Linked DNA regions of Bosea sp. 685. The protein of the gene in region 2 interacts with the protein of the main gene of each other region in a pairwise test. Links are inferred from orthologs where the notes say so. Each region holds a gene or a part of one and is shown on either strand. Other genes may lie near its edges.

Region 1 (9,884 bases), on a different replicon or contig from region 2:
GCATATCTCGCATCTGCGAAGGCCCCTTTTCGCAAGTGCGAAGAAGGTCCACTTTAGTCGCATAAGAGAACGAGGAAGCGACCGGGACTGTCCTTCGTTTGAATGAGGAGATGGACCTGTGACCTATGTGATGAACAACACCGCCGTTCTGCCCGCTTCCGAGGCCGCCGCTCCGAGCAGCCCGAGCTTCTGGCAGCGGCTCTTTGCGGCGCTGGTCGAGAGCCGCCGTCGTTCCGCCGCCCGTGAGCTGCGTGCGCGTTCCTATTTGGTCAACGAGGCCGAGATCGTTCTGGGCGGTTTCCCGCAGACCGCTCTCAGCAACGACGCCAAGCTGCCTTTCAATCGCTGAACCCAGCAATCCCTGATCTCACGCGCCGGCTTCGCGCCGCGCCGCGCAACATCGGACAACGATCATGATCGCCATCGTCAAGCACGTCTATGAGTGGGCCATCGACACGGCCAAGTTCACCGCCGCTGTCTGGCACGATGCCCGCTCGATGCAGGCTGAGGCGGAAGCCAAATACGGCCATATGGGCTTCTGAGCCCGCGCTCCTTCGCGATGCTGGCCGCCTGGCGCGGCGTTCTGCGCTTCCGGTGCTCACGGACAAAAGTCCGCTCCGCTCCGGTTCTCGAACGCCACGCCATGCGACTCAGCCTGGCGAAGGATCGCTCCCGGGACGTTCCGGGTCTTTGATGTGGTTTGCCTGATCTATCGAAGGCGGCGTGGCCTGGGGGCTGCGCCGCCTTTTTTCATGACCAGCGTCGCCCAGCCCTCGCGCAGCGACTGGCGGGCGAGATAGAGCCCCTGATGCCGGTAGGTCGAGACGACGCCGGCGACATCCATCGCCAGCAGGCCCGACAGGATCACCGTACCGTCGCCTGAGAGGGCCAGGGCGATCGAAGGTGCCAGGCGCTTCAGCGGCCCGGCCAGGATATTGGCAAAGATGAGGTCGAAATGGCCGGGCCGGTTCGCCTTGGCATGGCGCAGGCCCGGCGCGACATAGAGGTCGAGGCCATGAGGGGCGTGGTTGACGCGAGCATTATGCGCGGCAACCTCGACCGCGACGAGGTCGATATCGCCGGCGACGACCTTGCGCTTGATCTGCTTGGCCAGCGCCAGCGCCAGGATCCCGGTGCCGGTGCCGACGTCGATGGCGTTGCGCGGCCGGCGCTGCTTCAGTTCGGCGTCGAGCGCCAAGAGGCAGCCCGCCGTGGTGCCGTGATGGCCGGTGCCGAAGGCGAGCGCGGCTGGAATCTCGATGCCGACATCGTTGATGCGCACCGCGTCGCGATCATGCTCACCATGGACAAGGACGCGGCCGGCGCGCACGGGCTTGAGGCCATCGAGACTGGCCGCGACCCAATCCTGCTGGTTCACGGTCATGAAGGGCGTCGTGTCGATGACGTCGCCGACGATCGGCCGCAGCATGTCGCGTACGGCGTCTTCGTCCGGGTGTGTGGCGAAATAGATCTCGACCTTCCAGGGCGCGTTCAGCGAGAGCGTGGTGACACCGCTCTCGATCTCGAAGGCGGAGATCGCGGTTTCGGTCGGGTCGAAGACCTCGCCCAGAAGTTCCGTCAGCGCGCGCGCCTTCTCGCCGCTGGTGGAGAGTTCGAGGACGGTCGCGACCGTCGATGGCAGGAGACCTTCACGCATGGCAGCGCGATAGCAGCCCGCGCGCCGCTTGTCATGCGGCGCGGCGCGCGGAGCTCCTCGTCTCAATGCAGGCTGTTCAGCATGGCGAAGACGCCGGCGAGATTACCGTTCTCGGCGGCGAAGCGTAGCGGCTTGCAGCGTTCGACGATGACCTCGTGGGCGTCGGCTTGCGTTTCCAGGATCGTCATGACCTCGGTGATGAAATCGGCCAGCGGCATCGCCATGGGATCGACCGCCTGTTTGGGCCCGCGCAACTCGGTTTGGACGTAAGGCGGGGCAAGCTCGATGACTTGGGTCGAGGTGCCCGCAAGCTGCGCCCGCAGCGCCATCGAATAGGAATGTATCGCGGCCTTGGTGGCGCTGTAGCTCGGCGTCGCCACCATGGGCACGAATGCCAATCCCGAGCTCACGGTCATCACGGTCGATTGCGGCTGGCTCAGCAGATGCGGCAGCAGGGCTGCGGTCAGCCGGATCGGCCCGAGCAGGTTGGTGACGATGGTCTCCTCGGCGATGGCGAGGTGGTCTTCCGTCGCGGTGACGTCCTCGTCCTTCATGATGCCGGCATTGTTGATGACGACGTTCAGCGCCGGGAAGCGCTCGGCGGCGTCACGAGCGAAGGCTGCTATGTCCGCCTTGTCCTGGATGTCGAGCACGATCGACGCCATACCCGGATTGGCCGCGGTGACCTCGTCGAGCAATTGCTCGCGGCGGCCGGAGATGATGACCTTGTTGCCCCTGGCGTGCAGCGCTTCGGCGAGTGCGCGGCCGATGCCCGAGCCGCCGCCGGTGATGAGGATGGTGTTGCCTGTGATGTTCATCGCCAAGTCCTTTCGCGAGTGCGCCTTTCGTGGTTGCGCGGGCAAGAGCTAGGCGCGATGCTCTCCAAACGAAAGAAGGCACCCAGAAGTTCTATAGGCACCAAAAGGAGAGTGTCGGATGCAGACGATACGCGACGCGGTCGCGGCCGTGCAGGAGCAGGGCGGTTTCTCCCATCCCGAGGTCAGCCCGGCGGTCGAGGCGCTGGTGCGCGACGTGATCGCCCAGGTTGCGGATAAATGGACGATGCTGATCCTGGAGGCGCTGGAGGAGCACGGCACGCTGCGCTTCACCCAGATCGGCCGGATCGTCGGCGGCATCAGCCAGAAGATGCTGACCAAGACGGTGCGCCAGATGGAATGCGACGGGCTGATCACGCGCAAGGTCCATCCGGTGATCCCGCCGCATGTCGACTATACGCAGACCGAGCTCGGCCGCGAGCTGACGGCGGCGTTCTGCGGAGTCTGGGTCTGGGCCGAGACTTATTACGCACAGGTGGAGGCGGCGCGGGCGGCGTTCAAGGCGCGGGAGGGGCGGTGAGGCGATGTGCGACCGGGTGGTTCCGAGGATAAGTGGTGTGCGCTAGATTGTCGTTCGGAGCCGGGTGCAGAAGCGAGGTGGGTTGTGCTGTCGCATATCGTCTTGAGCACGAATGATTTCGAGAAGGCCTTTCGCTTCCATGCGGCGCTGTTCGAGGCGCTCGGCCACAAGCTCTGGTTCTGCGATCGCGCCAAGCCCCTGGCGGCCTGGCAGCCGCGCGATGCGCCGCGCCCGTACTTCTTCGTGGGAACGCCCTTCGATGGTGCGGCGGCCGATCCGGGCAACGGCCAGATGATCGCCCTGCTGGCAATGAGCCGCGCGATCGTCGATCGCTGCCATGCCGCGGCCCTGGCGCATGGCGGGACCTGCGAAGGGCAGCCGGGCCTGAGGCCGCATTATCACGCGAATTATTACGGGGCTTATGTCCGCGATCCGGACGGCAACAAGCTTTGTGTCTGCTGCCATGAGGCGGAGTAGGAACGAACGCGATCAGCGGGCTGCAAAACCCTCGCAGCGCAATTGATCGCGGCCTCCTTCGTAGCGGCGACGATTGCCATGGCGCATGTTCTTGTGGTCGGCGCAGCAACCATTGGCCTTGTGCGGCTTGCAGAGCAGGCACCCCGCGCGGGCGCTCTTGGGGCGTTTGCGTTTATGATGCATGGCGGAGCCTCCGTCAGCCGATCATAACGCGACGACATTCCCGGTAAACGCAGCCGCTCACCCCGCCTTCTGCACGAAACTATCCAGCACCATCTTCCGCCCAGCCTTGTCGAAATCGACGGTCAGCTTGTTGCCGTCGACGCTGGCGACGGAGCCGGGGCCGAATTTGACGTGGAAGACGCGGGCGCCGGCGTCATAGGCCGATGTGCCGGTCGATTTGGCGGTGAGCTCGCCTTCGATCAGCATCGGGCCGCGCTGCCGGCCGCCGCCGAAACCGCCCGAGCCGAAGCCGCGTCCGCCGCTGTCGGAGAAGCCCGAGCCGCTGCCTGAGCCGGCCTTGGCCTTGTTTTCCTGGGCGCGCTGCCAGCCCGGCGTGTTGTAGCTGGAGCCGAAGCTCTCCATGCGGTCGAAGCGCGAGGCGCCATAGCCGCCCTGGCTGTAATTGGAGGCGGCCTGGACGACCTCGACATGCTCTTCCGGCAATTCGTCGATGAAGCGGCTGGGCAGGCTCGATTGCCAGAGGCCGTGGATGCGGCGGTTCGAGGCAAAATAGAGCTTGAGCCGCTTGCGGGCCCGGGTCAGGCCGACATGGGCGAGGCGGCGCTCCTCCTCCAGGCCGGCGCGACCGCTCTCGTCAAGCGCGCGCTGATTGGGGAAGAGCCCTTCCTCCCAGCCGGGCAGGAAGACGGTGTCGAACTCCAACCCCTTGGCGCCGTGCAGGGTCATGATCGAGACGCGCTCGGCGGTTTCGCCGGAATCAGCGTCCATCACCAGCGAGACATGCTCGAGGAAGGCCGGCAGGTCGGGGAATTCGTCGAGCGAGCGGACGAGCTCCTTGAGGTTTTCGAGCCGGCCGGCGGCATCGGCCGAGCGGTCCTTCTGCCACATCTCGGTATAGCCCGACTCTTCCAGCACGAGCTCGGCGAGCTCGCCTTGCGGCATGTGCTCGGCCCTGGCCGACCAACGGCCGAAGGCCTCGACCAGTTCGCGCAAGGCGGTTCTGGCCTTGGGCTTCAACTCGTCGCTCTCGACCACCATGCGGGCCGATTGCAGCAGCGAGACCTGGGATGCGCGGGCGTGGTTGTGCAGGATCTGGATGGTGGCGTCGCCGAGCCCGCGCTTGGGCACATTGACGATGCGCTCGAAGGCGAGGTCGTCGGTTGGCGAGACGACGCAGCGCAGATAGGCCATGGCGTCGCGGATTTCGGCGCGCTCATAGAAGCGCGGGCCGCCGATGACGCGATAGGGCAGGCCGAGATGGACGAAACGATCCTCGATCTCGCGCATCTGCGCCGAGATGCGTACCAGGATCGCGATCTCGGAGAGGTTATGGCCGTTGCGCTGCAGGCTCTCGATCTCGTCGCCGATCAGCCTGGCCTCTTCCTGGCTGTCCCAGGCGCCGGTGATGGTGACCTTCTCGCCCTCGACATCCTCGGTACGCAGCGTCTTGCCGAGCCGGCCCTCATTGCGGGCGATTAGTTTTGAGGCGGTGGCGAGAATATGCCCGGTCGAGCGGTAATTGCGCTCCAGCCGGACCACGGTCGCACCGGGAAAATCGTGCTCGAAGCGCAGAATGTTGTCGACCTCGGCGCCGCGCCAGCCATAGATCGACTGGTCGTCGTCGCCGACGCAGGCGATGTTGCGCCGGCCCTGGGCGAGCAGGCGCAGCCAAAGATACTGGGCCGTGTTGGTGTCCTGATACTCGTCGACCAGGATGTAGCGGAAGCGCTCGTGATAGGTTGCGAGCACGTCGGGATTGTCGCGAAACAGCGTTAGGCAGTGCAGCAAGAGGTCGCCGAAATCGACGGCGTTCAGCGTCTTCAAGCGCTCCTGATAAGCGAGGTAGAGCGCGCCGCCCTTGCCATTGGCGAAGACGGCGGCCTCGCCGGGCGGGACGTCCTTGGGGGCGAGGCCACGGTTCTTCCAGCTATCGATGAAGCCCGCCAGCATGCGGCCGGGCCAGCGCTTCTCATCGATATCGGCGGCGGCGATCACCTGCTTCATCAGGCGGATCTGGTCATCGGTGTCGAGGATGGTGAAATCCGAGCGCAGGCCGAGCAGTTCGGCATGGCGGCGCAGCAGCTTGGCCGAGATCGAGTGGAAGGTGCCCAGCCACGGCATGCCCTCGGCGACCGGGCCGACGAGATGGGCGATGCGCTCCTTCATCTCGCGCGCCGCCTTGTTGGTGAAGGTCACCGACAGGATTTGCGAGGGGTAGGCACGGTTGGTCGCGATGAGATGGGCGATGCGGGTGGTCAGCACGCGCGTCTTGCCGGTGCCGGCGCCGGCCAGCACGAGCACGGGGCCGTCCGTCGCCTCGACGGCGAGGCGCTGCTCCGGGTTGAGGCCAGCGAGATAGCCGGCCGCAGGCGCAGCCGCGGCGCGTGAGGCCAAGCCGCCGGGGCGGGGCAAAGGGGCGGAGGTGGCGTTGTGGTCGGACAAGGGGCGCAGCGCTCGATCGTGATTCGTTCTGGCGTCAATATAGGGTGTTGTGCGGCGGATTGCTGGACAAGACGGATGGGCGTTGAATGCACCGTCGAATCCGTAGTCAGGATGCGTGCCGATGAGCATGGACCCCGGTCCCCGCTATTCCACCTATGAGGTCACGAACCAGGCCCCGCCCTTGGCCGATTACGACGCCTTCGCGGCCGATCCGGTGCTGCGGGCGGTGATCACCGTCTTCGACGCGGATTGGGCCGCCAACCGCCTGCACGAGACCGGGCGCTGTGTCGGCTCCGCCCAGGTGCAGGAGCTGGCGCGGCTCGCCAACCGCTTCACGCCGGAGGCGCGCACGCATGACCGCTTCGGCAACCGCATCGACCAGATCGCCTTCCACCCGGCCTGGCAAGAGCTGATGGGCCTGACCATCGGCCAGGAGACGCATGCCCTGTGCTGGAACCGTCCGGGACCGGGCGCGCAGGTCGCGCGCGCGGCGCTGCAATATCTCTGGTACGGCGCGGAAAGCGGGGTCTGCTGCCCGGTCAGCATGACCTATTCGGCGATCCCGGTCCTGAGGCAGGATGCGGCGCGCTGGGCGGAGTGGGGCGCGCTCATCACCTCCAACGCCTATGACAGCCGGCAGGGGCCGGCTGCGACCAAGACCGGTGCGACCGTCGGCATGGCAATGACGGAGACGCAAGGCGGCTCGGATCTGCGCCAGACGCAGACGCTCGCCAGGGACAATGGCGACGGCACGCATTCGCTGTTCGGACAGAAATGGTTCTTCTCCGTTCCGCATTCCGACGTCTTCCTGACGCTGGCGCGCACCGTTGAGGGTGTCTCCTGCTTCGTCGTGGCGGGCTGGCTGCCCTCGGGCGAGCGCAACGGCATCGCGATCCAGCGGCTCAAGGAGAAATGCGGCAACCGCTCCAACGCTTCCTCGGAGATCGAGTTTCGCGGCGCGATCGGGCACATGCTCGGCGAGCCGGGGCGGGGCCTGCGGACCGGGCTTGCGATGAACCACAACACGCGGCTCGACATTGCCGCGGCTTCCGCCGGGTTGATGCGGCAGGCGGTGGCGCAGGCCGCGCATCACTGCGCGCACCGGCACGCTTTCCAGCGGGCGCTGATCGACCAGCCGATCATGCAGAACGTCCTCGCCGATCTCGCCATCGAGGCCGAAGCCGCGGCCTGGCTCGCCTTTCGGCTGTTTGCGGCGGTGGACCGGCAGGAGACTTCGCAGAGCGAGCGCTTGCTCGCGCGGATCGGTGCGCCGATCGCGAAATACTGGGTCGCGAAGCGCACGCCCGCCGTCCTCGTCGAGGCGCTGGAATGCCATGGCGGCAACGGCTTCATCGAGGAGCACGCGATGGCGCGGCACTATCGCGAGGCGCCGCTGAACTCGATCTGGGAGGGTTCGGGCAACGTCATCTGCCTCGATGTGCTGCGCTCATTGGAACGGGAGCCAGGTGCGCTGCCGGCACTGCGGGACGAATTGCGCGCCGCCAAGGGCGCGGATCGGCGTTATGACGCGGCGCTCGCCGCGCTGGACAGCGCGCTGCCTGAACTCGTCCGGCACGAGGGCCAGGCGCGCCGGCTGGTCGAGCGATTGGCGCTGTTGCTGCAAGCCTCGCTGCTGCTGCGCCATGCCGCGCCCGCTGTTGCCGACGCCTTTGTCGCCAGCCGGCTGGACGGCGGCTGGTCGGGGCATTTCGGTGATCTGCCGACGGGCGTGGATGCGGCGGCTCTGGCGCGGCGGGCGGTGCCGGCGCTGGGGTGACATTGTCCCGTCATGCTCGCCCTTGTGGCGAGCATCCACGTCTTGAACACGCGCCTCGACTAGCGAAGACGTGGATGGCCGGGACAAGCCCGACCATGACGGCTGAGCGCGCTAACCCTCCGCCGGCACGAAATCCATCGCGACGCCGTTCATGCAGTAGCGCAAGCCTGTCGGGGGCGGGCCGTCGGGGAAGACGTGGCCGAGATGGCCGCCGCAGCGGGAGCAATGCACCTCGGTGCGCGTCATCATGAAGCTGCCGTCCTCGGTCGTACCGACCGCGCCTTCCAGCGGCTGGTCGAAGCTCGGCCAACCGGTGCCGCTTTCGAATTTGGTGCCGGCCTTGAACAGCGGGTTGCCGCAACCGGCGCAGACGAAGGTTCCAGCGCGCTTCTCATAGTTCAAGGCGCAGGAGCCGGCGCGCTCGGTGCCATGGCCGCGCAGCACGCGGTACTGTTCGGGGCTGAGCTTCGCCCGCCATTCAGCGTCGGTCAGCGTGACCTCGAAAGTCTCGGCTTGCGCAGTCTCGCTGCCGAACATGCTCATCAGGCCCATATCCGTCTTCCTTTCGTCGCGAGGCTCGATCCATCGCCCCTACTCGTTCGACGAGCAATATGGCGATTATGGCGCGGAATTCAGCCCGGCGCGATCTCAAACATGGTCACGATGTCGTAGTCCCTGGCCGTCGTTCCCCGGCTGGCGGCCTTTGACCTCAGGCGTTGTCGCCGGCAATCGCGGCAATGACCGCGTCGGTGACCTGTCGCGTCGTCGCTTTGCCCCCAAGATCTGGCGTGTGGAAGCTCGCATCGGCCGTGACGCGCTCGATCGCGCGCATCAGCCTCGCCGAGGCGGCCGGCTCGCCGAGATGGTCGAGCATCATCGTCGCGGTCCAGAAGGTGCCGATCGGGTTGGCGATACCTTGGCCTGCGATGTCGAAGGCCGAACCATGGATCGGCTCGAACATCGAGGGGAAGGCGCGCTCGGGGTTGAGGTTGGCGGTCGGCGCGATGCCGAGAGAGCCGGCGAGCGCGGCGGCCAGATCCGATAGAATATCGGCGTGGAGGTTGGTCGCGACGATGGTGTCGATGCTCTGCGGCTTGATCACCATGCGCATGGTCATGGCGTCGACCAGCATCTTGTCCCAGGTTACATCGGGAAACTCGGCCGCGACCTCGGCGGCGATCTCATCCCACATCACCATGGCGTGGCGCTGGGCGTTCGATTTGGTGACGACGGTCAGCAGCTTGCGCGGCCGGGACCGGGCGAGGCGAAAGGCATAGCGGATGATGCGGGCGACGCCCGAGCGCGTCATCATCGAGACATCGGTCGCGACCTCCTCCGGGAAGCCCTTGTGCACGCGCCCGCCGACGCCGGCATATTCGCCCTCCGAATTTTCGCGCACGATCACCCAGTCGAGTTCCGGGCCGGATACCGAGCGCAGCGGCGACGTGATGCCGGGCAGCACGCGGGTCGGCCGGACATTGGCGTATTGGTCGAAGGGTTGGCAGATCGCGAGCCTCAGCCCCCAGAGCGTGACATGGTCGGGCACGTCGGGCGCGCCGACCGCGCCGAAGAAGATCGCGTCATGGCCCTTGATCTGCTCGCGGCCATCTTCCGGCATCATCAGCCCGGTGCGCTTGTAGTAATCCGAGCCCCAGTCGAAATGGTCGAAGGCGAAATCGAAGGAGCCATCGCGTCCGGCCAGGGCCTGCAGCACCTCGACGCCGGCCGCGATGACCTCGACGCCGATGCCGTCTCCGGGGATCGCCGCGATCCTGTAGGTCTTCATGATGCTGCCTCCGATCCGATGTGAGCCGCAGGCCTTGCGGCTCAAGCAGTCTTTGCGGCTCAAGCAGCCTGCGAGTCAACATTGCATTGCAGCTTCCATGGAAGATGGTACGCTATCGGGATCGGAGGGCGGAATGCAGGCTGGGTTGAAGGCGATCGATCAGGCGAATGACCGGGCGCCGAGCCTCGTCGACAGCGCTTATGCCG
Region 2 (9,877 bases):
GTTGGGCCAGGTCGAGGAAGGGAATTGGTTGGCGACCGGGAGTCAGCCAAGCATCGCGGACATTGCCCTTTACCCCTACACTCGCATGGCGCGAATGGGCGGTATCGAGCTCGATGACAAGCCCAATGTATTGAGCTGGCTCAAGCGGATCGAGAGCTTGCCGGGGTACTCCGCGCTATTTCCTGGCAAAGCCGAATTGAATGAGAGCGTCGTCGAAAGCTGACACGCCGCCCTTGAGGAATGTGCCCGAACCGGACCGTCGGCCCTTTGGAGGGACGCGAAATCGGTCCATAATTCATACATCATCTGGAAGAGTGAGGTCGAAGACCATGTCGAGTGGAGCCACAGTTGAACGTGACGTCGAGGCCAACATGGTATCGCTTCCTCACGCCTGGCCGAGACCTGGTGCCAACCTGATCCTTGAAAATGATCGCGGTGCGGCTTGGGACATTAAGTTCACCCAGGGGCTTTACTCGAATTTCCACAAGCATCTGTATCATTATGCGGGCGTTGATCTGGCTTCCGCGGCATACGAGATCATAAACCCCGATGGTGGGTCCGAAATAAAAGTCTCTTTCCCGGGAAGGATGTGGATGCTTCCCAAGGGTCTCACTCATATGGAGAAGGGGATCTCGACGATCGGAAGGCATATCGTGATCGTTGATATAAAGGACGCCAGTCCGGTCGGCGATGGCCGCGGCGTCTTCGAGACGAACAAGATTTCGAATGTTGATTACAAGCTGGTGGGAGAGGACGTCTTTTACAAACAGTACGACGTCACCATCAATCCATCCTCAGATGTCAATTCGCCCCACTGGCCGAACGATACGTTCGTCGTTGCCGTCACGCCGGGACGGATCGTCCTAGATCATGGGCAGGACAACGTCCTCGACGTCGATGTCGGCGATGTACTGTTCTTGGAACGGGGAAAGAGCATTTCGCTCCGATCCGCCAATGGCGCGGTGCGATTGATGCTACTCGAATTGCTATAAAGGCTGGTCTTGCCAGTCGAGGGCGACCGGTCGTCTTCCAGGCATCACGGATGTCGCGCGCCGATTAAAAGTCCGTGGGCGCCGGGGAGGTGTGAAGGCCAACGTGAAGGATAGGCTGAAGCGTGTCGCGAGCCTGCCGCGTTGTTCGGCGTCAATGGCGGTGCAAACAAAATCGCGGCGGCTTTCCCATGGGGGAAGGCCCGCCGCCTTTTGCTACTTGAGCTCGACGAGCATCAATCGGGACGTCGCTTCCACCGCTTCCAGACTGCGAACGACGCCACCCTTGAGGAACGCGCCGACACCGGGCTTCAATTCGAGCAGTTCCGGCGGCTTGCCCGGCTCCGAAACCTTCAAGCGCCCGCCGTCGAGCACGCAAATGAAGATGTCCCGGGAATGGAAGGTCGCCTTCTCCGGCACGCTCGGTGACAGTGAGACGTCCCACTGTAGCAAGCGTGCGGTATCGTTCACCAGCTTGGCTTGAGTTCCAGCGTAACCTGACGGTTCGCCCGACTTGTTCTCATAGCCGGGCGACGGCCCATCCTTGAGATCGACGATCAGGATGTTGCGTCCCGGTGTGGTCAATCCCTTCTCCATGTGGGTTAGCCCCTTGGGCAGAATCCACATTTTTCCCCTTGGGCTGGCTACGGTGTGGGTCATGCCATCGGGGTTGGTCACAGTGAACGCCGAGGTGGTCAGTTCCACGCCGACGAACTCGAATTGATGCTTGTGCCAATGGGCACCGACACCTTCGGCGAAGTCGATGTTCCACATCGCTCCGCGGTCGTTCTCAAGGATCTTTTCAGCACCGCTTCTCGGCCAGGCGTGAGGCAGATCTATCGAGTTGCCGGGCACCGCCTGCGGCACCTGTGCCCAGCCTGGGATGGCGGGGCCGAGGACGATGGACGCGATCAGGGCTGCTGCGAGCTGTCGTTTCATTCGTTTCCTCCACTTTGCATTGCTCGATGCACTGCTTCCAAATTCGAACCCGACGGCGAAGCTTCAGCCGACCTTTCAATCGACCTCGATCACCACCTTGCCTTTCGACTTGCCACTCGAAACGTGCCGATGCGCATCCGCTGCCGTCTCCAACGTGAACCGTTCGGGATCGACGTGCGGACGCAGGAGCCCACGATCCGCCAGAGCCGCTATCTCGCGAAGAATACGGCCGTGCTTGTCGCGCCCCTCGCCCGAGAGCATGGGCAGCAGCATGAAGACGAGGTGCAGCGACAGAGCCTTTCCGTGCATCTGTCCAAGATCGACCGAGGCTCTGGAATTGGTCGTGGCGATGCGTCCGCCCACCGCAGCCGCCTCGAACGACTTGACGAGATTCTGGCCGCCTGCAGTGTCTACGATTGCATCAAACCCGCGACCACCGGTGATGCGCTGTACGAAGGACGCCACCGGATCGTTCTTGTAGTCAATGACGTTCGCGGCCCCGAATGACCGGGCCTTCTCGAAGTCGCGATCGGTGCCGACGCTCGCGGACACCACCGCACCGGCAATGGCGGCCAGTTGAACGGCGATGTGGCCCACGCCTCCAACGCCTCCTTGAACGAGTATTGCCTCCCCCTTCTTTGGGGCGATGCGCTCAATGGCCTCCCAGGCGGTGATGGAGACCAACGGGAGAGCAGCGGCTTCCCGGAACGTCAAGGCACGCGGTTTCGGCGCGATCAACCGCGCGTCGGCAGCAATGTACTCCGCGAGCGTACCACCGACGCCCTTCACCCCACCTGCACAGCCGTAGACTTCGTCGCCGACATTGAAATCGTCGACCCCGGTCCCGACCGCCTCGACGGTTCCGGCCAGGTCCGCGCCAAGGATCGCCGGAAGCTCGGGACCGATGGGGAGACCCTCTCGGATCTTGATGTCGACGGGATTGATCGAGGTGGCACGAATGCGGATGAGGACCTCTCCGGACCGGGCAGCCGGACGTTCGACATCTGCCAGCTGCAGCATCTCCGGTCCGCCGTAGGCTTTCAGAACTTGGGCGCGCATGCAGGAACCTCGTTTGTTGTCATGCCAGCTTGGGGCGCCCGAACGGGGACGCAAACGCATAGTTCAAATAATAGTCAGTCGTTTTTCGAATGGCGCCCATAAACACTGTAACGCACCAGATAAATTTAACTTTCAATCTAGGTAGCCCATTCTTCATGAGCAAAACGCATGGCCGAAGTGAGTTTTTGTTCATTGCGAATCGATCTAAGTCGGAATATCCTCGATTCCAAGTCTTTCGAATAACTCTTCAATGCTTGATATTCACGCCAGCTTTGATTGTTCCCCAGAGAAACCTTGGCGAGCGCCGATGTTTCCAACTTTGGCCGGCTCCTAGCGGAGGCCGGCCATTTTGTTGGAATACGCATGGGCGCATGCGACTGAGATCTACAGGAACCGCACCGAGCTTTTGGCGGGCATAGTGTTTGCGACGGGCGGAGCTCCCGGACGCCTCTAACCCGACATGGCGGCTTGGATGAAATGGCAATGCCAGACGCGGCATTGCCGATGCCCGATGCGCTCCTCTCGGGTGCCTTCCGCCGCTCGCGATCGTATCTCTAGACCCCGTGCGCGATGGCGACCATTTCGATTTCAACCCTGGCTCCGAGGGGTAGCGACGCCACGCCAATGGTCGTCCGCGCTGGGAACGGCTCGCGAAAATGGCTCGCATAGACCTCGTTCAGGGCTGGGAAATCGGCCATATCGACGAGGAAGACATTGCATTTGACGACGTCGTCAAAAGTCAGGTTCGCCGCGGCCAGGACGGCACCGAGGTTGCCGAGGCACTGACGCACCTGGTCTTTGATGTCTCCGACGACAAGCTTCCCCGTAGCACTGTCCAAAGGCGTCTGCCCCGACAGGAATACGACGTCCCCGCGCGCCCTGATGCCATGCGAATAGGGGCCGACGGCCGTGGCATCCGGGGCCGAAATTGCTTGCCGACTCATGACGAATTTCCTTCTTCAAATGGATACGTTCAGGGCCCAAGGCAGGCTCGCATTCCAAATTACTTCTTGGGTGACTTCGGCGGGAGATCCGTGCACGTCCCCAACATGGCCTCGGCGGCCATGCCGACCGTCTCGACAAAGGTCGGGTGCGGATGGATCGTCTTGCCGATATCATGGGCATCGGCGCCCATTTCGATGGCTAGGCAGACCTCGCCGATCAGGTCGCCTGCGCCCACGCCGACGATTCCCCCGCCGACGATCCGCCCGGTTTCCTTGGAAAAGAGCAGCTTGGTCATGCCGTAGTCCGCTCCGTTGGCGATCGCCCGGCCGGAAGCAGCCCAGGGGAAGCGACCGACCTCGATGGACAGGCCGGATGCCTTGGCGCTTTCTTCGGTTGCGCCGACCCAGGCGATCTCCGGGTCCAGATACGCGACCGACGGAACGACCATGGCATCGAGGGCCGCCTTCTCGCCGGCGACGACTTCGGCCGCCACATGCCCCTGGTGGACCGCTTTGTGAGCCAGCATGGGCTGGTCGGCGATGTCCCCGACCGCGTAGATATAAGGGACTGAAGTGCGCATCTGCTTGTCGATGCAGATGAACCCATTTTCGCACGCGATGCCGGCGGCGGCCAAATTCAGGGCGGCGGTGTTCGGTCGGCGGCCGGGAGCCTGCAGGATGAGATCGTATGTCCGTGGCGGGTGATCGCTCCCGGCAAAAACGGCCACAAGTCCTTCATCGGTCGCCGCCACCGACTCCAGGCGCGTCGACAGCATGAGGTGATCGAAACGGTGGGCATTCCGCTTCTGCCAGACCGCGACGAGATCCCGATCTGCGCCGGCCAACAGCCCGTCGAGCTGCTCCACAATGTCGATGCGGGCCCCCAACGAGCTATACACCGTCGCCATCTCTAGCCCGATGATCCCGCCGCCTATGACGAGCATCCTCTTCGGAATGAACGGAAGCTCAAGGGCTCCCGTCGAATCCACGATGCGGGAATCTTCCGGCAGGAAGGGCAAGTGGATCGGCGACGACCCCGCGGCAACAATGCAATTGGCGAAGCCGATTTGCCGCCGACTTCCGTCCGCGCCTTCGACATTCAGAGTGTTCGGATCGACGAAACTGGCCTTCCCGACGACGACATCGACCTTGCGCATCCGCGCCATCTGGGCGAGGCCATCGGTCAGCCGCCGGACTGTTTGTCCTTTCGAGCCCCTCAGCTTTTCGAGGTCGATCTGCGGCTCGGCGAACGTGATCCCATGGGAGGCCATCCGGCCTGCCTCCTCTACGACCGCCGCGACATGCAGCAAGGCCTTCGAGGGAATGCAGCCGACGTTCAGGCAAACGCCGCCGAGGGTGTCGTACTGCTCGATCAACGTGACCCGGAGGCCCAGGTCCGCGGCCCGAAACGCAGCCGAGTAACCGCCCGGACCGCCACCGATCACCACGAGGTCGAGGCGCTCGACGGTCTCATCTTTGACGGTCGGCGCAGCCTGTGGCTTCGCTGGCGCCGCCGCATTCCGTTGCTGGTCCTCGCTCGCGCGTTCCTCGATCATAGCGAGGGTCGACGACGTGCTGACGCGATCACCGACCTTGACGGCGAACGAAAGCAGCCGACCCGCGACCGGGGACGGGACCTCGATGGTCGCCTTGTCGCTTTCGATGGCCACCAACGGCTGGTCGACCGCGACCGCATCGCCCGGCTTCGCCAGGAACTCCGCCACCAAAACGTCCTTGTAGTCGCCCAGGTCGGGGACAAGCACTGTCGTAGCCATCGTCATCCTCAGAGCAGCGCGCGGCGGAAATCGCCCAGCAACCCGGCCACATGGCCGAGGAAGCGCGCGGCAGCCACGCCATCGACGACCCGGTGATCCCATGACAGGCTGATGGGCGTGATGAGCCGGGGCTCGAAGGCCGAGCCATTCCAGACCGCCTGCATCTGCGATCGGGCGGCTCCGAGGATCGCGACCTCGGGCGCATTGATGATCGGGGTGAAGCCGGCTCCTCCGATGCCGCCCAGGGACGAGACGGAAAACGACCCACCTTCCATGTCGGAAGGCGCCAGCTTTCCTTGGCGGGCCTTCTCCGAGAGCGTCGCCATCTCGTCGGCGATCTGGAGCAGCCCCTTCCTGTCGCAGTCACGGATGACCGGGACCATCAACCCCTTTGGGGTATCCACGGCAAAGCCGACATGCACGTATTTCTTTTTGACGAGGTGCGCCCCATCGAGCGAGCTGTTGAAGCGGGGGAACGCCGCAAGGGCGAGCGCCGACGCCTTCAGGAGGAACGCAACCATCGTGAGCTTCACGGGCGGGTTCCGCTTTTCGGCGTTGATGGCGAGACGGAACGCCTCCAGATCGGTGACGTCGGCGTTGTCGAAATTCGTGACATGCGGGATCGTCAGCCAATTGCGATGCAGGTTGGCTCCCGAGATCTGTTGAATGCGCGATAGCGGCTCGCGCTCGATCTCCCCATATTTGGAGAAGTCGATCGCAGGCATCGCCGGCAATGAGAGCCCCGAGGATGTCTGAGCGCTCGCGCTCTCCGGCGCGCTGAGGCGGTTTTTGACGAAGCCCTGGATGTCCTCCCGCAGGATCCGCCCCTTCGGTCCGCTCGCTGAGACCCGCGAGAGGTCGACGCCGAGCTCGCGCGCATAGCCTCGCACGGAAGGCGTGGCGTGTGCCGCCCGGCTCTGCCCGTGCACCTCATCAGGGCGTGCACCTACAATAGCGGCCTTGGCAGGCTCGGGAGGCGCCGCAGCCGCTGGAGGCGCCGGAGCAGGCACCGGCGCGGCAGAAGGCGCCGTCGGTGCGGGTGGCGCTTGCGCCTCTTCGACTTCCATGATGGCCACCGCGAGGCCCGTGGAGACCTTCGACCCGACCTCGACCAGGAGCTCGACGATCCTGCCGGCGAACGGGGCCGGGACCTCCAGCGTTGCCTTGTCGGATTCCAGCGTCATGATTGGCTGGTCGGCGCCGACGGCGTCGCCCAGGGAAACCAGAATCTCCACGACGGGAACGTCCTTGTAGTCGCCGATATCCGGCAACTCGATCGTCTTCCTTGCGCCCATGGCCGCGCTTTCCTTTATCGTTTCAGGGGCGCGAACTCAGCGCGACCAGGGCGGAGCCTCGATGGCATTCAGGCTGTACTTCGTGATGGCGGCCGCGACGGTCTCGGCATCGAGCTTGCCCTCTGCGGCGAGCGAGGACAGAGCCGCCACTGCGATGTGATGCCGATCCACTTCGAAGAAGTTGCGGAGAGCCTTTCGCGTGTCGCTGCGTCCGAAGCCGTCAGTGCCGAGGGCGATGAAGCGTGCTTCCACGTAGGACGCGATCAGCTGCGGATAGGCCCGCACGTAATCCGTGGCCGCGACGATGGGAGCGGCGCCGTCCAGCAGAGTTGCAACGTGGCTCTTCGGGGAGACTCCACCGCAGAATATCTGCTGCCGCTCGAGTTCGCGCGCCTCCCTGGCCAACTCGCTGAAGCTCGTGACGCTGAACGTGTCCGCGTCGATTTGCCAGTCGTTTTTCAAGAGCTCCGCGGCTGCCACCACTTCCGGAAGGATCGCGCCGGAGCCGAGAAGCCTCACCGCCGCGGCACCGCCGGACGGCCCGGACAGCTTGTACATCCCGCGGATGATGTCGCCTTCGATACCCGCCGGCATCGAGGGTTGCGCGTAGTTTTCGTTCATCGCTGTGACGTAGAAGAATTCGTCCGCACCCTCCTCCATCATCCGGCGGGCGCCGTGGTCGATGATGACGGCCATCTCATAGGCGTAGGCCGGATCGTAGGCGCGGCAGTTGGGCACCGTGGATGCGACCAGGTGACTGCTCCCGTCCTGATGCTGGAGGCCTTCGCCACCGAGTGTGGTGCGGCCCGCGGTGGCGCCGATCAGGAAGCCCCGCGCCCTCTGATCGGCTGCTGCCCAGATCAGATCGCCGATCCGCTGAAAGCCGAACATCGAGTAGTAGATATAGAACGGGAGCATTGGCTCGGCGTGAACGCTGTAGGACGTGGCAGCGGCGACCCAGGACGAGATCGCCCCGGCCTCGGTGATGCCCTCCTCAAGAAGCTGACCGTCCTTGGCCTCTTTGTAGTAGAGCATCGTTCCGGCATCTTCCGGCTCGTAAAGCTGACCCACGGGCGAGTAGATGCCGACCTGTCGGAAGAGGTTGTCCATGCCGAAGGTCCTGGCCTCGTCGGCGACGATCGGCACGATTCGGGGACCGAGCTCCTTGTTCTTCAGCAGGGTGCTGAACAGGCGAACGACCGCGACCGTCGTCGACATCTCCTTGCCGGCAGCACTCAACGCGAAATCGGCGTAGCTCTCGATGGCCGGGACGGCATACGTCCTAGCTGCGGACCGCCGAGTAGGCAGATAGCCGCCGAGCTGCTCGCGTCGGGATTTCAGGTAGGCGATCTCGGCGGAGTCGTCCGCCGGTTTCAGGAACTCTAGGTTCTCGACTTGCTCGTTTGAAAGCGGCAGCGAGAATTTGTCGCGGAAGGCGAGAAGGCCCTCGACGTCGAGCTTCTTTGCCTGATGCGAGGTCATCCTGGATTCGCCGGCCCGGCCCATGCCGTAGCCCTTCTTGGTCTTGGCCAGGATGACGGTGGGCCGCCCCTTGGTGTCTCTGGCCTTCTGAAAGGCGGCGAAGAGCTTCCGGAAATCGTGGCCGCCGCGCTTCAGTTGGTCCACGTCGTGGTCCGACATATGGGAAACGAGCTTCCGGACCTCCGGGTTTGCGTCGAAGAAATTTGCGACGTTGTATGCGCCGTCCTTGGCCCCGAGCGTTTGATACTGGCCGTCGACGGTTTCCGCGAAGCGCCGGAGCAGTTCGTGATTGGTGTCCCGAGCGAAGATCGCGTCCCATTCGGAGCCCCAGAGCACCTTGACGACGTTCCAGCCGGCACCCTTGAAGATGGACTCGAGCTCTTGGACGATCTGGCCATTGCCCCGGACGGGACCGTCGAGGCGCTGCAAGTTGCAGTTGATGATGAAGGTGAGGTTGTCGAGGTTCTCGCGCGCGGCAAGAGACAGCGCGGCGATGGACTCCGGCTCGTCCATCTCACCATCGCCGAACACGCCCCAGACGCGACGTCCATCGGTGTCGAGCAAGCCACGGTCCCGGAGATAGCGCATGAACCGGGCCTGATAGACCGAGCTGATGGGCCCGATCCCCATCGACCCCGTCGGGAACTGCCAGAAGTCGGGCATCAACCAAGGATGGGGATACGAGCACAGCCCCCCTCCCCCGATCTCCTGGCGGTAGCGAGCAAGATGATCGGCGGTCAGACGGCCTTCGAGGAAGGCCCGGGCGTAGACACCGGGTGCCGAGTGGGGCTGAAAGAACACGAGGTCGCCTTCGCCCTTCTCTCCGCCGCCGCGAAAGAAATGATTGAATCCGACCTCGAAGATCTCTGCGGCTGACGCATAGCTTGCGACGTGCCCCCCGAGCTCGCCATAGGCACGATTGGCACGCACGACCATCGCGAGCGCGTTCCATCGGATGATCGATGTGATCCGCTCCTCCATCGCGAGATCGCCAGGGAACGGAGGCTGTTTTTCCAGCGAGATCGTGTTGCGATAGGGCGAATAGGGCAGCGCATCGGATAGGACGCCCAACTCTCGGGCGCGACGCTCCAGCGCTGCGAGCACGAACCGAACGCGGTCGCTTCCTTCCTCGCGTGCCATGGCCTCGAGCGATCCCAGCCAATCCGAGGTCTCGCTCGGATCGACGTCGCCAGAGGTTGTGGAAAGTTCCCGACTGCTGCTCTCAGGCATTTTGATGGACTCCAATCACGCGCCGGAGACTACCGATTTCACGCCGGAATATCCTGCCGCATATACCGCCTTGAAACACCGTTGCGGCATGCTAGTCTGCGAAACTGCGATTATGGAGCACGATATGCTGAGATCAGCGCTAGATCGAGCCGACCGTCGTATTC
Region 3 (9,819 bases), on a different replicon or contig from region 2:
AAGCGCCGTCGAGCAGGCAGAGCGGCGCGCGGGCATTGCTCAGGCGAAAGGAGGCTGTGCTGGGCAGGCAAGCAAAACCGCTGGTCACGTCGTCACCTCTCCCGCACGGCCTTGCATCCCGACACAGCGATCGATACCGGCCCGCGATGACGCGTGCAACCAAGCCGGCGTCGCATCCGGGCTTGTCGCCGCCGGGCCGATCGCGCATGAGAACGGCTCGCGGACGAGACGAGGATTGTCAGACCATGCCGGATCAGGCGCGCATCATCGATGGCAAGGCGGCGGCCGCCGCGCTCAGGGCCGAGATCGGCCGCGAGGTCACGGCGATCAAGGCGGAGCGTGGCCTCGTTCCCGGCCTGCATGTCGTGCTCGTCGGCGAGGATCCGGCAAGCCGGGTCTATGTCGCCTCGAAGGAAAAGCTCGCCGCCGAGATCGGCATGAACTCGGTCGCACATCGCCTGCCCACGGAGACCAGCGAAGCCGAACTCCTGGCCAAGATCGCCAGCCTGAACGCCGACGATGCGGTCGACGGCATCCTGGTGCAATTGCCGCTGCCCAAGCATATCGACACCGGCACGATCATCGATGCCATCGACCCCGCCAAGGATGTCGACGGCCTGCACCCAATCAATGCCGGCAAGCTCGCCGGCGGCAAGAACGGCCTCGTGCCCTGCACGCCGCTCGGCTGCATGCTGCTGCTGCGGCAGGTGCTGCCGACGCTTGCGGGGCTGGAGGCCGTCGTGATCGGCCGTTCCGAGCTCGTCGGCCGCCCCGTGGCGCAATTGCTGCTGCAGGCCGATTGCACGGTGACGATCGCCCATTCCCGCACGCGCGACCTCGCCGCCGTGGTGCGCCGCGCCGATATCGTGGTGGCCGCGGTCGGCCGGCCGCATTTCGTCAGGGGCGACTGGATCAAGCCCGGCGCGACCGTGATCGATGTCGGCATCAACCGCACGCCCGACGGCAAGCTGGTCGGCGATGTCGATTTCGCCGAAGCGATCAGCGTCGCCGGCGCGATCACCCCGGTGCCCGGCGGTGTCGGCCCGATGACGATCGCCTGCCTGCTGCGCAACACGCTGACGGCGTTCAGGGCAAGGCGGGGATAAGTCTCAGGCGCGCGAGCGCCGGAGCAGATCCTCGACCGCGGCGCGTAGAGCGGGCAGGTCGTCCATAACAATTGACCAGATCAGCGCCGGGTCGACGCGCCAATACTCATGCCTGATCCTGTTACCGATCGAGCGGACGTCACTCCAAGCAATCTCCGGTCGCATTTCAAGCAGTGCGTCCGGAAGATGGCGCACGGCTTCGGAAATGATCTCGAGCGACCGCTCCGTTCCCCGCTGCAGAAAGAGCGCTGTCGCAAAGGATGCTTGGGTATGGCCGACAAGCTCCTGCTCAATGAGCATGATTGCGTCGAGAATCTCCTCGATGACGACGTCGCTTCGACGCGCCATCAGAAGACTCGGATCGCTTCCCGTTCGATCTGCGCCCGGAGCTTGGGATGCAGGCTCGATCGCGTCGTCAGATCGACGGCAACGCCGAGTTCCTCCGTAAGAAAGCGCTGCATTCCCACGAGATCGAGCAGAGAGAATTTCCGGCCGGGCTCGATGTCGATGAAAATATCGATGTCGCTGTCGTCTCTCGCCTCGTTGCGAGCAGTCGAGCCATAGACGAACGCAGCCTGTGCGCCACGATCGCGCAAGGTTTTGGCACGGCAGACCAATTCGGCGGTGGCTCGATCACGGTTCATGCCCATATTTTACACCAAACAGGGCCGGAAGCGAATGACCACCGCCCCTCACATATGGATCTGACGCTTGTCCACGGCGAGGGCGGCTTCCTTGACCGCCTCGGCCAGCGTCGGATGCGCATGGCAGGTGCGGGCGAGGTCCTCGGCCGAGCCGCCGAACTCCATCAGCACCGTGACCTCGGCGATCAGGTCGCCGGCATGGGGGCCGATGATGTGGCAGCCGAGCACGCGGTCGGTCGCGGCATCCGCCAGGAACTTCACGAAACCCTCGGTATGGCGCATGGCGCGCGCCCGGCCATTGGCCGTGAAGGGGAACTTGCCGACCTTGTAGGCGACGCCCGCGGCCTTGAGCTCTTCCTCGGTCTTGCCGATCGCGGCGACCTCGGGAGCCGTGTAGACGATGCCGGGAATGGCATCGTAATTCACATGGCCGGCCTTGCCGGCAATGATCTCGGCAACCGCCATGCCCTCATCCTCGGCCTTATGGGCGAGCATCGGGCCGCGCACCACGTCGCCGATGGCGTAGATGCCGGCGACATTGGTCTTGAAATGATCGTCGATGATGACGCGGCCACGCTCGGTCGCGACGCCGGCCGCTTCCAGGCCGAGCCCGTCGGTGTTCGGGCGGCGGCCGATCGCGACCAGCACGATATCGGCCGAAAGTGTCTTGGCCTCGCCGCCCGCCGCGGGCTCGACCGTGACGGTCGCACCCTTCTTGGCCGTCTCGACCTTGGTGACCTTGGCGCTGAGCTGGAAGGTGAAGCCCTGCTTCTCCAGGATGCGCTGGAACTGCTTGGCGATCTCGCCATCCATGCCGGGCAGGATGCGGTCGAGATACTCGACCACGGTGACCTTGGCGCCGAGACGGCTCCAGACCGAGCCAATCTCGAGCCCGATCACGCCGGCACCGACCACGACCAATTCCTTGGGAACCGCGGTCAGCTCAAGCGCGCCGGTCGAGGTCACGACGGCCTTCTCATCGACGCTCACGCCCGGCAGGTTGGTGGATTCCGAGCCTGTCGCGATGACGATGGCCTTGGTCTCGAGTTCCTGCGTCTTGCCGTCCTCGGCGGTGACGACGACCTTGCCGGCCGCCGGGATCGAGGCCGTGCCGTGGAAGGGCTCGATCTTGTTCTTCTTCAGAAGGAAGGCGACGCCGTTGACGTTGGCGTCGACCGTCTCCTGCTTGTGGACCAGCATCTGCTTGAGATCGAGCTTGGGCGTGCCGACGACGACGCCGAGGCTCGGGAAGGTGTGGCTCGCCTCCTCGAACATCTCGGAGGCATGCAGCAGCGCCTTGGAGGGGATGCAGCCGACATTCAGACAGGTGCCGCCATGGGTCTTGCGCTTCTCCACCACGGCGACCTTGAGGCCGAGCTGGGCGGCGCGAATGGCTGCGACATAGCCGCCGGGGCCGGTTCCGATGACGACGAGATCGTAGGACATTTAATTTCTCTCGATGGATTCAGGCGAGGGATCGGGAAAGGAGCAGCGGCGCGCAGCGCGCGAGCCTATCCGTGACGGAGGACATGAACGTCTCCTTCCAGTTCAGCTGACCGCACGGACCGCCATCAGCAGGAGTCCGACGATGGATGCGATCCAGACCGCGGTGCGTAGATAGGGCACGCCGGCGAGGTAGAGAGGCAGGTAGATCACGCGTGCCGCCAGCCAGAGCAACGCGCCGGCGACGCCAATTCCATCCGCGCGCTGCAAGACGATCAGCAGCAGCGCCAGAAGCCCGAAGGCGGGGAATGTTTCGAGATAATTGCGGAAGGCCCGGTCGGCCCGCCCCGCGAAAACCCCGATGGGCTGACTGCCCTCGTCGCGCGCCCCGGTGTTCCAGGCCGAGCCCCGTTCGCGGGTAACGGACCTCACCTGCACGGCGAGATAAAGCAGCAGCAGAATGACGCTCGCGACGATCAGGATCGCCATCGCTGCGCCATCCCGCATGGCAAAGGTCCTCAGAGATCCAGCACGAGACGCGCCGGATCCTCCAGCGCTTCCTTGATGCGGACGAGGAAGGTCACAGCCTCCTTGCCGTCGATGATGCGGTGGTCGTAGGAGACCGCCAGATACATCATCGGGCGCGCCACGATCTGGCCGCCGACGACCATCGGGCGCTCCTGGATCTTGTGCATGCCCAGGATCGCCGATTGCGGCGCGTTCAGAATCGGCGTCGACATCAGCGAGCCGTAGACGCCGCCATTCGAGATGGTGAAGGTGCCGCCCTGCATGTCCTCGATCTTGAGGGCGCCGTCGCGCGCCTTCTTGCCGAGCACGCCGATCGCCTTCTCGACACCCGCGATCGAGAGCTGGTCGGCGTCGCGCACCACCGGCACGACCAGGCCCTTATCGGTGCCGACCGCGACCGCGATGTGGTAATAGTTCTTGTAGACGATGTCGGTGCCGTCGATCTCGGCATTGACGGAGGGGATCTCCTTCAGCGCCTGCACGCAGGCCTTCACGAAGAAGCCCATGAAGCCGAGCTTCACGCCATGCTTCTTCTCAAACACGTCCTTGTACTGGTTGCGCAGCGCCATCACCGCCGACATGTCCACCTCGTTGAAGGTGGTCAGCATCGCCGCCGTCGACTGAGCTTCCTTGAGGCGGCGCGCGATGGTCTGGCGTAGCTTGGTCATCTTGACGCGCTCTTCGCGCGAAGCATCGTCGGGAGCCGACGGGGCGCGAAGCTGGATCGGCGCAGCCGGGGCGGCAGGCGCAGGAGCCGGCGCCGCGGACCCCGCTGCGATCGCCGCCAGCATGTCGCCCTTGGTGACGCGGCCATCCTTGCCGGTCGCTGCGACATTCGCCGGGTCGACACCGCTCTCGGCCGCGAGACGGCTGACGGCAGGGCCTGAATCGGCGGCCTTCGTCGCGGCGACAGGCGCAGCAGCGGCGGCAGGCTTGGACGCCTCGGCAGCAGGAGCAGCCGCGGCAGGAGCCGGAGCGGCGGCCTTGCCGTCGCCAGCCGTGATCATGCCGAGCAGCGCGCTGACGCCGACCGTGTCGCCTTCCTTGGCGACGATCTCGCCGAGCACGCCGGCCGCCGGCGCGTTGACCTCGAGCGTGACCTTGTCGGTCTCCAGCTCGACCAAAGGCTCGTCGGCCTTCACTGCGTCGCCAGGCTTCTTGAACCACTTGCCGATCGTGGCCTCGGAAACGGATTCGCCGAGGGTGGGTACGCGGATTTCGGTCGCCATGTCAGGCCTCTGTTGGTGTCTTTGTCTGGCGTGTCGTGATGGGCGCTACTGGTGTCAGGCCGCGAAGGCTTCGTCCAGGAACGCGTTGAGCTGTGCGAGGTGCTTGGACATCAGGCCGGTCGCGGTTGCCGCCGAAGCCGGGCGCCCGACATAACGCGGCCGCTTCGACTTCACCCCGGCATGGCCCAGCACCCATTCGAGATAGGGCTCGACGAAGGTCCAGGAGCCCATGTTCTTCGGCTCCTCCTGGCACCAGACCACGTCGGCGCCCTTGAAGCGCGCCAGCTCCTGCGCCAGCGACTTCAGCGGGAACGGATAGAGCTGCTCGACGCGCATCAGATAGACGTCCTCGATACCGCGCTTCTCGCGCTCCTCCAGCAGGTCGAAATAGACCTTGCCCGAGCACAGCACGACGCGGCGGATCTTGGCGTCCTTGACCAGCTTGGTGGTCGAGCGGCCGCGCTCGGCATCGTCATGCAGCACGCGATGGAAGGTCGAGCCCTCGGCGAGCTCGGCGAGGTCGGAGACGCAGCGCTTGTGGCGCAGCAGCGACTTCGGCGTCATCAGGATCAGCGGCTTGCGGAAATCGCGCTTCAGCTGGCGGCGCAGGATGTGGAAATAGCTCGCCGGCGTCGAGCAGTTCGCCACCTGCATGTTGTCTTCCGCGCACATCTGCAGGAAGCGCTCCAGGCGGGCCGAGGAATGCTCAGGCCCCTGGCCCTCATAGCCATGCGGCAGCAGGCAGACGAGGCCCGACATGCGCAGCCATTTGCGCTCGCCCGACGAGATGAACTGGTCGAACAGCACCTGCGCGCCATTGGCGAAGTCGCCGAACTGCGCTTCCCAGCAGGTCAGCGCATTCGGCTCCGACAGCGTGTAGCCGTATTCGAAGCCGAGCACCGCCTCTTCCGAGAGCATCGAGTTGATGACCTCGTAGCGCGACTGACCCTCGCGGATGTGGTTCAGCGAGGTGTGACGACCCTCGGTCTCCTGGTCGATCAGCACGGAATGGCGTTGGCTGAAGGTGCCGCGCTCGCAATCCTGGCCCGAGAGCCGGACCGGATTGCCGTCGAGCAGCAGCGAGCCGAAGGCCAGCGCCTCCGCCGTCGCCCAATCGATACCCTGCCCGGTCTCGACCGCCTTGCGGCGGTTGTCGAGGAAGCGCTGGATCGTCTTGTGGACGTTGAAGCCGGGCGGAGTCGCCGTGACCTTCTCGGTGATCTCCTTGAGCACGGCGGCGGGAACGCCGGTCGCGCCGCGACGCGGATCGTCCTCGTCGGCGCGGATCGCCTTCATGCCGGCCCAGCGGCCATCGAGCCAGTCGGCCTTGTTCGGCTTGAAGGCCTGGCCCGCATCGAACTCGATCTCGAGCTTGGCCTTCCAGGCAGCGCGCGCCTCGTCGACCTCACCGGGTTGGATCACGCCCTCGGCCTCGAGCTTGGCGGAGTAGAGCTCAAGCGTCGTCTTGTGGCCGCGGATCTTGCGGTACATCAGCGGCTGGGTGAAGCCCGGCTCGTCGCCCTCATTATGGCCGAAGCGGCGATAGCAGAACATGTCGACCACGACCGGCTTGTGGAATTTCTGCCGGAACTCGATCGCGATCTTGGCGGCGAAGACGACGGCTTCGGGATCGTCGCCATTCACATGGAAGACCGGAGCCTCGACCATCTTCGCCACATCGGACGGATAGGGCGAGGAGCGCGAATAGCGCGGATAGGTCGTGAAACCGATCTGGTTGTTGACGATGAAATGCACGGAGCCGCCGGTGCGATGGCCCTTCAGACCGGACAGGCCCAGGCATTCCGCCACCACGCCCTGGCCGGCGAAGGCGGCATCGCCATGCAGCAGGAGCGGCAGCACCTTCGAGCGCTCGACGACATCGCCGAACTGGTCCTGCTTGGCGCGGACCTTGCCGAGCACGACGGGGTCGACGATCTCCAGATGCGACGGATTGGCGGTCAGCGAGACGTGGACATTGTTGCCGTCGAACTCGCGGTCGCTGGAGGCGCCGAGATGGTACTTGACGTCGCCCGAACCCTCGACGTCGTCAGGCGCGAAGGAGCCGCCCTTGAACTCGTGGAAGAGCGCGCGATGCGGCTTGCCCAGGACCTGGGTCAGCACGTTGAGGCGGCCGCGATGGGACATGCCGAAGACGATGTCACGCACGCCGAGCGCGCCGCCGCGCTTGATGATCTGCTCCAGCGCCGGGATCAGCGATTCAGCCCCATCGAGGCCGAAACGCTTGGTGCCGGTGTATTTCAGGTCGATGAACTTCTCGAAGCCCTCGGCCTCGACGAGCTTGTTCAGGATCGCCTTCTTGCCCTCGCGGGTGAAGGCGATCTCCTTGTCGGGGCCCTCGATCCGCTCCTGCAGCCATGCCTTCTGCTCCGGATCGGAGATATGCATGAACTCGATGCCGACCGTGCTGCAATAGGTCCGCTGCAGGATCGCGGTCATCTCGCGGATCGTGGCGAACTCCATGCCGAGCACGTTATCGATGAAGATCTTGCGGTCGAGATCAGCCTCGGTGAAACCAAAGGCGGCCGGCGAGAACTCCTCGGGATCGCGGGCCTGCTCGATGCCAAGCGGATCGAGCTTGGCGTGGAGATGGCCGCGCATGCGGTAGGCACGGATCAGCATGATGGCGCGCACGGAATCGCGCGTCGCCTGCTGCACGTCAGACGCGCTCAAGGCGGCGCCGGCGGCCTTGGCCTTGGCGCCGAGCTTGTCGGAGACGACCTTCTCGACCACGGCCCAGTTGCCGTCGAGCGCCGAGACCAGCTCGCCATTGGCATGGACCGGCCAGTTCGGCTTGGTCCAGGACGCGCCCTTGGCGTTCTGGATGATGGCCGAGCCTTCATCCTTCAGCCCGGCGAAGAAACCCTGCCACTGCTCGTCGACCGATTTCGGATCGGCCTGATAGCGGGCGTAGAGATCCTCGATATAGGCCGCGTTGCCGCCATAGAGGAAACCCGTCTGGGCGAGAGCCTCGTTGATGTCCTGGCGAGCCATGGTCTGTCCTGCCTTTTCCTGCCTACCGCTTCGTCATGCTCGGGCTTGACCCGAGCATCTCTTCATTTCGCCGTCATGGCCGGCCTCGAGCCGACCATCTCTCGGGGAGTTCCGTTGGTCACGAGATGGTCGGGACAAGCCCGACCATGACGCGCCGTCCGGATCAGCCCTTCAACACGTCGACCAAGGTCTTTCCAAGGCGCGCCGGCGAGGGCGAGACCCGGATGCCGGCCGCTTCCATGGCCGCGATCTTGTCTTCCGCGCCGCCCTTGCCGCCTGAGATGATCGCGCCGGCATGGCCCATGCGACGTCCCGGAGGCGCCGTGCGACCGGCGATGAAGCCGACCATCGGCTTAGCTCGGCCGCGCTTGGCTTCGTCCTTGATGAACTGCGCCGCGTCCTCTTCCGCCGAGCCGCCGATCTCGCCGATCATCACGATCGAGGTCGTCTTCTCGTCGGCCAGGAACATCTCCAGCATGTCGATGAACTCGGTGCCCTTGACCGGGTCGCCGCCGATGCCGACGGCCGTGGTCTGGCCCAGGCCCTCGCGGGTGGTCTGGAACACCGCCTCATAGGTCAGCGTGCCCGAGCGCGAGACGATGCCGACCGAACCCGGCTTGAAGATGTTGGCCGGCATGATGCCGATCTTGCTTTCGCCCGCCGTGACGACGCCAGGGCAGTTCGGCCCGATCAGGCGCGACTTGGAGCCCGACAGCGAGCGCTTGACACGCACCATGTCGAGCACCGGGATGCCCTCGGTGATGCAGATGATCAGCGGGATCTCGGCGTCGATCGCCTCGCAGATCGCGTCCGCAGCGCCCGGAGGCGGCACATAGACGACGGACGCCGTGGCGCCGGTCTTGTCACGGGCTTCGGCGACGGTGTCGAAGACCGGCAGGCCCAGATGCAGCGCGCCGCCTTTGCCCGGCGAGGTACCGCCGACCATCTGCGTGCCATAGGCGATCGCCTGCTCGGAGTGGAAGGTGCCGTTCTTGCCGGTGAAGCCCTGGCAGATGACCTTGGTGTTCTTGTCGATCAGGATGGACATGGTTTCTCCTCAAGCCTTCTTGATCGCAGCCACGATCTTCTGGGCGGCATCGTCGAGATCATCGGCGGGAATAACGTTCAGGCCGGAGGACGAGATGATGTCCTTGCCTTCCTGCACATTGGTGCCCTCGAGGCGCACCACCAGCGGAACCTGAAGGCCGACCGCCTTCACCGCCGCGATGACGCCGCGCGCAATGACGTCGCACTTCATGATGCCGCCGAAGATGTTGACCAGGATGCCCTTTACCTGCGGGTCGGCGGTGATGATCTTGAAGGCCGCGGTGACCTTCTCTTCGGTCGCGCCGCCGCCGACATCGAGGAAGTTCGCCGGCTCCTCGCCATAGAGCTTGATGATGTCGAGCGTCGCCATGGCGAGGCCCGCACCGTTGACCATGCAGCCGATCGTGCCGTCGAGGGCGATATAGGCGAGGTCGTACTTGGAAGCCTCGATCTCCTTGTCGTCCTCCTCGCTCGTGTCGCGCAACGCCACGATCTCGGGGTGACGGTAGAGCGAGTTCGAATCGAACGAGATCTTGGCGTCCAAGCACTTGATCTGGCCCTGCGTCGTCACGATCAGCGGGTTGATCTCCAGCATGTCCATGTCCTTGGACACGAACGCCGTGTAGATCTGGCCCAGCACCGTGCCGGCCTGCTTGGCGAGATCGCCGGAGAGGCCAAGGATCCGCGCCATGCTGCGGCCGTGATGGGGCATGATGCCGGTGGCGGGATCGACCGAGAAGGTCTCGATCTTCTCCGGCGTGTCATGGGCGACAGCCTCGATGTCCATGCCGCCTTCGGTCGAAATCACAA

The links.
Region 1: the proteins of lpdA (region 2) and RMR04_RS09030 interact in binary tests that used the Escherichia coli proteins (3 or more experiments, as listed by UniProt). The link is inferred for Bosea sp. 685 from one-to-one orthologs.
Region 3: the proteins of lpdA (region 2) and odhB interact in binary tests that used the Escherichia coli proteins (3 or more experiments, as listed by UniProt). The link is inferred for Bosea sp. 685 from one-to-one orthologs.

The regions. Positions count from the first base shown.
Region 1 is NZ_CP134779.1:1,632,809-1,642,692, forward strand. What follows is about bases 3,424-6,423. They hold RMR04_RS09030 (ATP-dependent helicase), read right to left. Parts: upstream 6,116-6,423; coding sequence 3,731-6,115; downstream 3,424-3,730. Other genes in these bases: RMR04_RS09020 (VOC family protein), read left to right, coding at 3,424-3,490; RMR04_RS09025 (hypothetical protein), read right to left, coding at 3,503-3,673; RMR04_RS09035 (acyl-CoA dehydrogenase family protein), read left to right, coding at 6,237-6,423. In the rest of the region: RMR04_RS08995 (hypothetical protein), read left to right, coding at 119-349; RMR04_RS09000 (hypothetical protein), read left to right, coding at 414-542; RMR04_RS09005 (50S ribosomal protein L11 methyltransferase), read right to left, coding at 710-1,657; RMR04_RS09010 (SDR family oxidoreductase), read right to left, coding at 1,720-2,475; RMR04_RS09015 (winged helix-turn-helix transcriptional regulator), read left to right, coding at 2,594-3,013; more of RMR04_RS09020, read left to right, coding at 3,116-3,423; more of RMR04_RS09035, read left to right, coding at 6,424-7,892; peptide-methionine (R)-S-oxide reductase MsrB, read right to left, coding at 8,004-8,435; RMR04_RS09045 (tartrate dehydrogenase), read right to left, coding at 8,602-9,678; RMR04_RS09050 (GntR family transcriptional regulator), read left to right, coding at 9,812-9,884. UniProt on the Escherichia coli protein: A helicase with DNA-dependent ATPase activity. Unwinds DNA duplexes with 3'-5' polarity. Translocates on single-stranded DNA with 3'-5' polarity. Initiates unwinding more efficiently from a nicked substrate than double-stranded DNA.
Region 2 is NZ_CP134778.1:119,058-128,934, reverse strand. What follows is about bases 3,349-6,341. They hold lpdA (dihydrolipoyl dehydrogenase), read right to left. Parts: upstream 5,707-6,341; coding sequence 3,991-5,706; downstream 3,349-3,990. Other genes in these bases: aceF (dihydrolipoyllysine-residue acetyltransferase), read right to left, coding at 5,715-6,341; RMR04_RS00625 (RidA family protein), read right to left, coding at 3,542-3,931. Outside these bases: RMR04_RS00645 (glutathione S-transferase family protein), read left to right, coding at 1-223; RMR04_RS00640 (hypothetical protein), read left to right, coding at 330-992; RMR04_RS00635 (cupin domain-containing protein), read right to left, coding at 1,206-1,928; RMR04_RS00630 (zinc-dependent alcohol dehydrogenase family protein), read right to left, coding at 2,004-2,987; more of aceF, read right to left, coding at 6,342-7,001; mdeB (alpha-ketoglutarate dehydrogenase), read right to left, coding at 7,038-9,713; RMR04_RS00605 (Lrp/AsnC family transcriptional regulator), read left to right, coding at 9,838-9,877. UniProt on the Escherichia coli protein: Lipoamide dehydrogenase is a component of the glycine cleavage system as well as of the alpha-ketoacid dehydrogenase complexes.
Region 3 is NZ_CP134779.1:45,756-55,574, reverse strand. The notes cover bases 2,832-5,766. They hold odhB (2-oxoglutarate dehydrogenase complex dihydrolipoyllysine-residue succinyltransferase), read right to left. Parts: upstream 4,951-5,766; coding sequence 3,712-4,950; downstream 2,832-3,711. Other genes in these bases: RMR04_RS01265 (2-oxoglutarate dehydrogenase E1 component), read right to left, coding at 5,005-5,766; RMR04_RS01275 (MAPEG family protein), read right to left, coding at 3,299-3,682; lpdA (dihydrolipoyl dehydrogenase), read right to left, coding at 2,832-3,196. Also shown: RMR04_RS01300 (cytosine deaminase), read right to left, coding at 1-88; bifunctional methylenetetrahydrofolate dehydrogenase/methenyltetrahydrofolate cyclohydrolase FolD, read left to right, coding at 246-1,106; RMR04_RS01290 (HepT-like ribonuclease domain-containing protein), read right to left, coding at 1,110-1,454; RMR04_RS01285 (nucleotidyltransferase family protein), read right to left, coding at 1,454-1,750; more of lpdA, read right to left, coding at 1,799-2,831; more of RMR04_RS01265, read right to left, coding at 5,767-7,962; sucD (succinate--CoA ligase subunit alpha), read right to left, coding at 8,126-9,010; sucC (ADP-forming succinate--CoA ligase subunit beta), read right to left, coding at 9,020-9,819. UniProt on the Escherichia coli protein: E2 component of the 2-oxoglutarate dehydrogenase (OGDH) complex which catalyzes the second step in the conversion of 2-oxoglutarate to succinyl-CoA and CO(2).